4 regions of the Arthrobacter sp. 10T413_2 genome follow, and region 3 is predicted to be linked to each of the others. Evidence: riboswitches for the same ligand, from Rfam matches in the RefSeq annotation. Region 3 holds a riboswitch; each other region holds the start of a gene.

The links. A riboswitch is a leader RNA that binds a small molecule or an ion and turns the genes downstream of it on or off. The one in region 3 is predicted to bind S-adenosylmethionine.
Region 1: another riboswitch for S-adenosylmethionine. It lies ahead of AC1DBQ_RS08915 (DUF1737 domain-containing protein); the one in region 3 lies ahead of AC1DBQ_RS22090 (bifunctional o-acetylhomoserine/o-acetylserine sulfhydrylase).
Region 2: another riboswitch for S-adenosylmethionine. It lies ahead of AC1DBQ_RS05375 (hypothetical protein); the one in region 3 lies ahead of AC1DBQ_RS22090 (bifunctional o-acetylhomoserine/o-acetylserine sulfhydrylase).
Region 4: another riboswitch for S-adenosylmethionine. It lies ahead of AC1DBQ_RS03985 (aminotransferase class V-fold PLP-dependent enzyme); the one in region 3 lies ahead of AC1DBQ_RS22090 (bifunctional o-acetylhomoserine/o-acetylserine sulfhydrylase).

Annotation. Positions count from the first base shown of each region.
Region 1 covers NZ_JBFTHK010000039.1:18,746-21,532, reverse strand. Annotated here, with positions in the region: partial or broken gene AC1DBQ_RS08925 (glycosyltransferase family 2 protein) at 1-126, opposite strand, end outside; gene AC1DBQ_RS08920 (ATP-grasp domain-containing protein) at 113-1,069, opposite strand; SAM riboswitch class IV at 1,437-1,551, shown strand; gene AC1DBQ_RS08915 (DUF1737 domain-containing protein) at 1,579-1,887, shown strand; gene AC1DBQ_RS08910 (rhodanese-like domain-containing protein) at 1,884-2,294, shown strand; gene AC1DBQ_RS08905 (O-succinylhomoserine sulfhydrylase) at 2,295-2,787, shown strand, end outside.
Region 2 covers NZ_JBFTHK010000019.1:8,355-10,564, reverse strand. Annotated here, with positions in the region: partial or broken gene AC1DBQ_RS05380 (Tn3 family transposase) at 1-608, opposite strand, end outside; gene AC1DBQ_RS05375 (hypothetical protein) at 901-1,206, opposite strand; SAM riboswitch class IV at 1,205-1,322, opposite strand; gene AC1DBQ_RS05370 (MurR/RpiR family transcriptional regulator) at 1,705-2,210, shown strand, end outside.
Region 3 covers NZ_JBFTHK010000263.1:2,128-4,297, forward strand. Annotated here, with positions in the region: gene AC1DBQ_RS22085 (VOC family protein) at 125-763, opposite strand; SAM riboswitch class IV at 918-1,033, shown strand; gene AC1DBQ_RS22090 (bifunctional o-acetylhomoserine/o-acetylserine sulfhydrylase) at 1,095-2,170, shown strand, end outside.
Region 4 covers NZ_JBFTHK010000012.1:44,698-46,761, reverse strand. Annotated here, with positions in the region: gene rsgA (ribosome small subunit-dependent GTPase A) at 1-4, shown strand, start outside; gene hisN (histidinol-phosphatase) at 81-893, shown strand; SAM riboswitch class IV at 1,066-1,179, shown strand; gene AC1DBQ_RS03985 (aminotransferase class V-fold PLP-dependent enzyme) at 1,214-2,064, shown strand, end outside.

The sequences.
Region 1 (2,787 bases), on a different contig from region 3:
AAAAGAGAGGGCCAGCGCCAGGACGACAGCCGCTATCACCGCCGCCGCCAGGGCGGGCAATCCGATGAACACCAGGACGAGTTCCTGTGCCGGGCCGACCGGCACGGACGCCTCACCCCAGGGCATCGGCGGGAATCGCCGGGCACCGCCGGAAGGACGCCGGGTTGAATGCCGGGAGCATGAACGTTGCCAGGACGGCGTCGAGCAGTTCGGGCGCCCACGTGCTGTTCGCCCCCAGTGTCGGGCAGACGCCCAGCACCACGGGGGTTCCGTCCGCGCGGCGGCGGATCTGGACCTGGACCGGGCCGGTCAGCCCGAGCGTGCGGACGGCGGCCAGGCCCAGCTTCCGTACATCGTTGGCCTCGGCCGCCGGCACCCTGCGGCTGACTTCGTCGCTGCCGGCCCGCCCGTACGGGGTTTTTGTCTTCTCGAGGACCACCGCCACCGGCGCCATCGCGTTGCGGGGCGGCGTGCCGAACACAAGGGCCACGTAGTCGGCGCCCGGGATGAACTCCTGGACCAGCTGCCCGGGCGGCAGGTTCTTCCAGCTGACTGAGCCGGTCCCGGCCAGCAGGTGGACGGCGTGGGTGCCTTTGAAAGTTCGCGGCTTGACGACGACGGGACCGTTGAGCTCGGCCAGGGACGCCGGCGCGGCGGCGAGATCGCCCGGAACCCCGAAACGCGGGACCGGAATGCCGGCTGCCTGCAACGCCCATGCGGTGAACAGGTGGTCGTTGGCGAGGGCCACCGCGGCAGGGTCGCCGACGATGATCCGCACGTCCCGGCCGAATCCGGCGCGGGCCGCAGCCAGCACCGGGAGTTCCACGGTGAGGGTCGGAATGATGACGTTGATGGCTTCCCGGTCCACCAGCCGGCGCAGGTCCAGGACCATGTCCGGGTCCGTCGCCGGCAGGAGCCTGACTGCCGCTGCGGCGGTGGCGTCCTCGCCCTGCCGGGTGACGTCGCGGGMGTCGGAGCCGAGGCACGGGATGCCGCGGGCGGCGAGCTGGGCCGCGACGGTMCGGCCGGCGGCGCCTGCAATGCCAGTAACCAGAATGCGCGGGCCCACGGTTGCTCCATTCCGCCGATACCCGCCGGGCCGCGGCTGCGGCTCCGGCKGTAACGGCCACCGATTCACACAAAAATTGAGGGACAGACAACTGCACGAAGAGACAACTTGATCCACAGAAACGTGGGACGGGCCGACGCGTCAGTCCGATCCCCTCAGTAGACTGCGCAAACTCCCGGCGGACACGAGTGGGCAGTACCCGAAACTGGAGCCCGCTACTACTCGCCTTGGCGCCGCACCCGGCTCTCACCCCGCAACTCTGATTTCTCGGTCCGCCGCGTGTGTCACCCCGTGGGGCGCGGTCCGGTTACGGAACATGACGACGGCGGCGGTGCGGGCCGGCGTCGTAAGTGTTACGTTTTTGGGGAGTAATGAGAACCGGTGCCAAGCCCTGACTGGCCGGTCGGCAACCCTCCCTTTCGCGGCGGGGTGCCTCAGGTGAATACTCGGCATATCGACCATTCGAGCTGCAAGCGTGAAAGAGGAGATCCGTCGTGCCCGACACATCCATACCCGCTGTACCCGGTACAGCAGCCGCCCCCGCCGCAGCTTCCGCCGGCGAGGACAAACTGGCCTACCGCCTGTTMACCGGCGCCGACGACCGCGCCTTCTGTGAGCGCGTGTCGGCCGCCCTGGCCGAGGGCTATGTCCTGCACGGAAGCCCCGCCGCCACCTTCAACGGCAGCACGGTGATCGTGGCGCAGGCGCTGGTCCTGCCGGCCGCAATTGCGAGCGCGGACGCCGCCGTGGCCAACGCCGTCGATGAACTCGACAGTGACGAATTTGGTGCCGAAGACGCCTTCGAGGGCCACGCATGAGCTACGCCGGAGACCTCAGCCCGCACGAGGCGTGGGCCAAGCTGGAGGCCGGCGCCATCCTGGTGGACGTCCGGACCGAGGGCGAATGGGCCCACATCGGCATCCCGGATACGAAGGCCACGGACAACGATCCTCTCTTCATCCAGTGGACCCTCGCCGGCGGGGTGCCCAACCCGCACTTCGTGGAACAGCTCCAGCGTCAGGCGCCGGAGGACACCGCCGTCGAGCTCGTGTTCCTGTGCCGCTCCGGCGCCCGGTCGATTGCCGCCGCGACAGCCGCGACGCAGGCCGGCTACACCTCGTACAACGTCCTTGAGGGCTTCGAAGGCGAGACCGACCGCTTTGGCGAACGCACCGTCAACGGCTGGAAGAACCGCGGCCTGCCCACCAACCTCGGAAAGATTTAAGTGACTTTCAATCCCGACGCCGCCGGATGGGCGGCCGACACCCAGGCCGTCCGCGGAGGCCTTGACCGTACAGGCTTCCAGGAAACCGCCGAGCCGATCTTCCTCAACTCAGGATTCGTCTACGAGTCCGCGGCCGCMGCCGAGCGCGCCTTCACCGGGGAGGACGAGCGCTTCGTCTACTCCCGCTACGGCAACCCGTCCGTCGCAACCTTCCAGGAGCGGCTGCGGCTGCTCGAGGGCACAGAGGCATGTTTTGCGACGGCGTCCGGCATGTCCGCCGTCTTCACCGCCCTCGGCGCGCTGCTGGGGGCCGGCGACCGGGTGGTCGCCGCCCGCTCGCTTTTTGGCTCGTGCTTTGTGATCCTCAACGAGATCCTGCCGCGCTGGGGCGTCGAGACGGTCTTCGTGGACGGCCCGGACCTGGAGCAGTGGAAGTCTGCGCTGTCCGAGCCGACGACGGCGGTCTTCTTCGAGTCGCCGTCGAACCCGATGC
Region 2 (2,210 bases), on a different contig from region 3:
TGCTGCTCGAAGGAGCGGTCACGGATTTCGCCGAGCCGGTTGAAAAACACGGCCCGGGCGAGGGTGTTCCGGGCCTCGCCCTTGTTAAGGCCGGCGGTGACTTTGCGGCGCAGGCCGGGGTCCTGGAGCCAGTCCAGCAGGAAGAGGGTCCGTTCCATTCTGCCCAGTTCCCGTAGGGCGAGGGCGAGCCCGTTCTGGCGGGCGTAGGCGCTGAGCTTTCGCATCATCAAAGAGGCAGTCACGGTGCCGGCTTTGATGGACGTGGCAAGGCGTAGGATTTCGTCCCAGTGCAGGCCAATCGTTGTCGTTTTGATCGTTCCGCCGATCAGCGGCGCCGGGCCCGGGAGTCCTGGATCGTTGGTGGGTGTGTAGAGGCGGGTGTCGCCGATGTTGCGGATCCGTGGCGCGAACCGGTAGCCGAGCAGGTGCATGAGGGCGAAGAGATGGTCGGTGAATCCGGCCGTGTCGGTGTAGTGCTCCTGGATCGCCAGGTCGGRCTCGTGATAGAGCAGCCCGTCCAGAACGTAGGTCGCGTCGCGGTCACCAACGTTGACGAGTTTGCTGTGGAAGGGCGAGTACTGGTCCGAGACGTGCGTGTAGATCAGCCGGATCCGATTCGCATCCCCGGAACGTATCACCATCCGGGTTGGACGTTTCGTAGGCGCGTACGCGGGAAGCGTTACAAAATTKGCCGCGTGGTTCCGCCACTCTGCGAAGACGCCTGGTGGTGTCTTGCGAACGATCGTTACCGTACCCAATCCGACAATGGCTACTTTTCCGCGCGTGGTCCCGGACCCCCTTTCCCCGGTGCGGAAATCGAGTTTTCGGGGTCCGTGCAAGTACCACCTTCTGGAAACGGGGGTTGAACGGGTCAGGGCCTGCAACTCTTCGCGGCGGCCCTCAATCAGCAAGGAAGAACCTGATTTCATGCCCCTTAGGCGAACCTCTACGCGCGATCGTGAAGATCAGCTGTGCGTCCTGTCGGGACCATCTAACAGGCCGCACCGAATTCAGCAGGGAACGCATCAACGTGCCGGCATCGAGACAAACGTGCTTTTCCCAAGTGCCTGCTACACAGAATTCCACCGTGCCGCAGCATGAATCGATGACGGGCAGCACGGCGACGGAGTCCGCCAGCGCCTCGTTGTCCGGTTTGAAGTGGGCTACTGGATGGGCTTGTTGTACCAAAGTGTCGACGCCTCTCACGATGCTCTTACCGTCGGGAACTTCTTGGCTCGCAGCGGTCGCTTCTTCATCCGATCCACCCACGAGCATGGGGTTGGCGTGTGACCAGTCGGCGCTTGGCATCACATCTCTTGAAGCTTCACTAAGCCTAGGTTCAGGTCTAGTGGATCAKGATTTATGTGAAGAAATCAGTGCAGGAATGGCTCGGAAACAAGCGGATTCCCCGACYGGGCGTTCCTTGGCAAATGAGTTCGAACCCAGGGTCCGCGCCCTCCGCGGTTTGCGGGAATGGGTGGTAGGAGTGAGCGCTGCAACAGGTTCCGTCACCGTCGTGCAGAGAGTKAGCGAGGCCCCTCTTAATCAGGGGACTTGAGTCCCGGCGGCGTGGCCACTCTTCCCGTCGAAGAAATGAAATTTCTGTTCACCATGTGTTTACCTGAAATCTCATTTCATGGCATGTGTGCCGTCTTTACTGAGTTGGGGGTGCCCACAACTCGGTGGGTGCCAGGAGGAGTGAGTGTGTCGGACCAGTTGGAGCTTTTAAGCGAGTGCGAGATCGGGGCGGGTGAGGTTGCTGCCCGGTTGCGTATCGTGTTCCCGCAACTCAGCACGAGCGATCGACGTATCGCGGATGTGTTGCTGACCCAGCCTGCCGTTATAGTCCATTCGTCTGTATCGGAGGTAGCTGAACTCGTCGGAGTGTCAGCCGCGACGGTCGTACGTGCTTGCCGGCGGTTCGGGTTTGAGGGATTCCAGGATGTAAAAATCTCGATMGCGCAGGATTTGGTTCGTACGGGGGCGGCGGAGACGGAGGGCCCCACTGGCGTTCTGGACGAGTCGACCTCCTCGGGTGAAGTCCTTCGCCGAATCTTGGGCGCGGGTTCGCAAGGGCTGGTCGACGCCCAGATGACCGTGGACGAAGAGCGCTTCATGGCCGCCGTCGAGCTGTTGGCGCCGAGCCCGCAGATTCTGTTCCTTGGCGGGGGCTCATCGAGCAGCATCGCCGCCGATGCGGCGTACTGGTT
Region 3 (2,170 bases):
GCTGACAGGCCTCCGTCCGGGCCGGACAGCCGCAGGCGGCCTTAAAATAATATCGGCCGCCGTCTCGCGGGTGACATCATTGGCACCCGCGGGATGGCGGCCGAAGTGTGGGGCAGGCGGAGCGTTAGATCGTGACGGCCCCGGAGGCGGTCTCGAAGGTGACGGAGAGGATTCCGGGCGTGCCGTGCGGCGCGAGCCAGTTCACGGCCACGTCTTCCAGCGGCTTTTCCACGGGCTCGCCAAGCCATTCCGTGACGCGCTCTGCCGAACCGGCAATGGTCAGCGCGGACATCTTGACGTCGCTTGCGTAGGCGTTGGAGGGGTGAAGCTCCGGGTCACCCTCCCACTTGAGCATGTAGGGCACCTGCGGGTCGGCGATGAGGCCCAGGATGCCGATCTGCTTCCAGACCAGTTCGCGGCCGTCAGGGAACTTCCGGTTGCCGTTCACGGCGGCGCGGCCCAGCCGCTCCTCGAACGGTCCGAGATCGTCAACCTCGACGCACCAGCCCATCCAGCCGCCGCCGGCCTCGGAGCGTGCCCGGACTGCCTGGCCGAAGGGGGCCTTGTCCGATGCCGGGTGGTTCAGGACCTCCACGACCTCGACATACTTGTGTCCCGCGAGCGGGATAATCATGTTGCGTGTCCCGAAACGGGGGTGCACTCCACCCTTCACGGCTTCGACGCCGAGGGCAGACGCAATACGTTCAGTGGTGGCTGCCAAGCCATCGTGTTCACAGGCGTAAGAAACGTGATCCATGCGCATGCCCTCATCTTGGCACTTTGTGATGGACCTCTCAGCTTAGGCTTGCCTTACTGTCATGGGATGTCATGGGGTGACTGCAGGCCCGCGTGCCCGTCGTCTTCATGTTCGTCATAAAGCTATCCAGCGGCCTGCCGCCATTCCTACACTGAAGCAAGGTCATGAGCGCCAGCGCACAGCCCCGGCTTGCTGGCCGGCAACCCTCGTATCGCGGTGGGGTGCCCCGGGTGAAGACCTGGCCGTCCGGCGCCCGCCGGAGGGCAAGCGCGGCGCCTGTGCCGGCCCGGGCCGATGGCCCCGGACGGTGCTGTGCCCAGTCCCGACAGGAGCAACAATGTCCACTGCCTGGTCCTTCGAAACCCGCCAGATCCACGCCGGCCAGGAGCCCGACTCCGCCACCGGCGCCCGGTCCCTCCCGATCTACCAGACGACGTCGTTCGTGTTCCCAAGCGCCGAAAGTGCCGCGAACCGCTTCGCCCTCGCCGAACTTGCCCCCATCTACACCCGGATCGGCAACCCCACACAGGACGCGGTGGAACAGCGCGTGGCCAGCCTCGAAGGCMGCCTTGCTGCCCTGCTGCTCAGCTCCGGCCAGGCCGCCGAGACCTTCGCGATCCTCAACATCGCCGAGGCCGGCGACCACGTGGTCGCCAGCCCCAGTCTCTACGGCGGCACCTACAACCTGCTCGCCCACACGCTGAAGAAGTTCGGCATCTCCGTGACCTTCGTTGCGGACCCCGACAACCTGGACCAGTGGCGCGAGGCCGTCCGGCCCAACACGAAGCTGTTCTTCGGCGAAGTGGTCTCCAACCCCCGCCAGGACGTGCTGGACATCGAGGGCGTTTCCAAGGTGGCCCACGAGGCCGGCGTGCCCCTGATTGTCGACAACACCCTGTCCACCCCCTACCTCATCCGGCCGATCGAGTGGGGAGCGGACATCGTGGTCCATTCGGCCACCAAGTACCTCGGCGGCCACGGTGCCGCGATCGCCGGCGTGATCGTGGATTCGGGCAAGTTCGACTTCGGCAAGGACCCCGAGCGGTTCCCCGGCTTCAACACCCCGGACCCCACCTATAACGGACTGGTCTACGCCCGCGACCTCGGCGCCGGCGGCGCGCTCGGGGCCAACCTCGCCTACATCCTCAAGGCCCGGGTCCAGCTCCTGCGCGACCTCGGCTCCGCCGTGTCCCCGTTCAACGCCTTCCTCATCGCCCAGGGCATCGAGACCCTTAGCCTGCGCGTTGAACGCCACGTGGCCAACGCCACCAAGGTGGCCGAATGGCTGGAGGCGCGGGACGACGTCGAATCCGTCGCCTACGCCGGGCTGCCGTCCAGCCCCTGGTACGAGCGCGGGCGCAAGTACGGGCCCAAGGGGACCGGCGCCGTCGTCGCGTTCAACATCGCCGGGGG
Region 4 (2,064 bases), on a different contig from region 3:
CTGATGCGGCCCCTCACCGGCCCGCGGCGCAGCACCGCGGCCTCCCGGCGGCCCGCCCGCTTAGACGGTAGTTTGGAACCATGAGCCAAACCGATTCGAGCTACAACGATGACCTGCGCCTTGCCCATGTCCTGGCAGATTCCGTCGATTCCCAGACCATGAGCCGATTCAAGGCGCTGGACCTTCGGATCGAGACGAAGCCCGACCTCACCCCGGTCACCGACGCCGACAAGTCCGCCKAAGAAGCCATCCGCGGCCAGCTCTCCCGCTCCCGGCCGCGCGACGCGGTCCTGGGCGAGGAATTCGGCAGCTCGGGCCACGGCTCCCGGCGCTGGATCATTGACCCGATCGACGGCACCAAGAACTTCGTCCGCGGCGTCCCGGTCTGGGCCACCCTGATCGCCCTCGTTGACGAGGGCGAACCGGTGGTCGGCGTCGTCAGCGCGCCGGCCCTGGGCAAGCGCTGGTGGGCGGCCAAGGGCGCGGGCGCCTACACCGGCCGCTCCCTGGCCTCCGCCACCCGGCTGAAGGTGTCCAACGTTTCCAAGCTCGAGGACGCGTCGCTGTCCTACTCCAGCCTCGGCGGCTGGAAGGAACGCGGAAACCTGGACGAGTTCCTGGGCCTCACCGAGGAAGTGTGGCGCACCCGCGCCTATGGCGATTTCTGGTCCTACTGCCTCGTGGCTGAGGGTGCGGTKGACATCGCCTGCGAACCCGAACTGAACCTCTACGACATGGCCGCCCTCGTGCCGATCGTCACCGAAGCCGGCGGCCGCTTCACCTCGCTCGAGGGCGAGGACGGCCCCTTCGGYGGCAACGCCCTGGCCACCAACTCGATCCTCCACTCGGAAGTGCTCAAGCGGCTCAACCCAGGACTCGACGACCTCCTCTAGGATCATCTGACCTTTCACAACAACCGAACAAACGACGGCGGCGGCCCCCATTCCGGGGCCGCCGCCGTCGTTTGTTCGGTCGACGTGCGCTTTKCGGCGCGCACGTAACAAAACGCTTCACATTCGGAGGCCGCCTTTTCCCCGGCTGCACCGATGTCCTACGCTCGATGCAGGTCACGAGTGCCAGCGCTAAACCCCGGTTTGCTGGCCGGCAACCCTCCAGTCGCGGTGGGGTGCCCCGGGTGACGACCTGGCCGGTCCGGAACGGACCCGGCAAGCGCGGATTCCCACGATGTGGGGTCCTGTTCGAGTGAGGTCCCATGACAACTGCCATTTTCCCCGCCGCCCCCGAAGTCGACGCACGGTTTGCCGCCGCCGCACGTCCGCTCGCCGCCGTCACGGGCGCCGAGATCCAGTCCCCGCTGATCAAGGGCGGCCACGCCCGCTACGCCAACCTMGATTACGGCGCCTCCGCCCCGGCCCTGTCCGTGGTCTCGGCCTACTTGAACGAAATCCTGCCGTACTACGCCAGCGTCCACCGCGGCGCCGGCTACGCCTCCCAGATCAGCACCTCGGTCTACGAKAACGCCCGGGACATCGTGCGGGACTTCGTGGGCGGCCGGCCGGACGATTCCGTGATCTTCACCCGCAACACCACCGATTCCCTGAACCTGCTGGCCGGGTGCCTGCCGCTGCGGGACGGCCGGCCCGCGGGCGAGGTCATCTACCTCGACATCGAACACCACGCGAACCTCCTGCCCTGGCAGAACGTCCCGCACCGCAGCGTCGTGGCCGCACCCACCCTCGCGGCCACCATCGACCGCTTGCGGGACGAGCTCGCCCGCGGCGGCGTGAGCCTGCTGGCCGTTACCGGCGCCTCCAACGTCACCGGCGAGATCCTGCCAATCCGCGCCCTTGCCGCGCTGGCGCACGAGTACGGTGCCAGGATCGTCGTCGACGCAGCGCAGCTGGCGCCGCACCGGCGGATCGATATCGCCGCGGACGACGTCGACTACCTCGCCTTCTCGGGTCACAAGCTCTACGCCCCGTTCGGTACCGGCGTACTGGTGGGGCGCACGGACTGGCTCGACGCCGGCACCCCGCACCTGGCCGGCGGCGGCGCTGTCCGCGACGCCCGGCTCGACTCCGTCAGCTGGACCACCGGACCGGC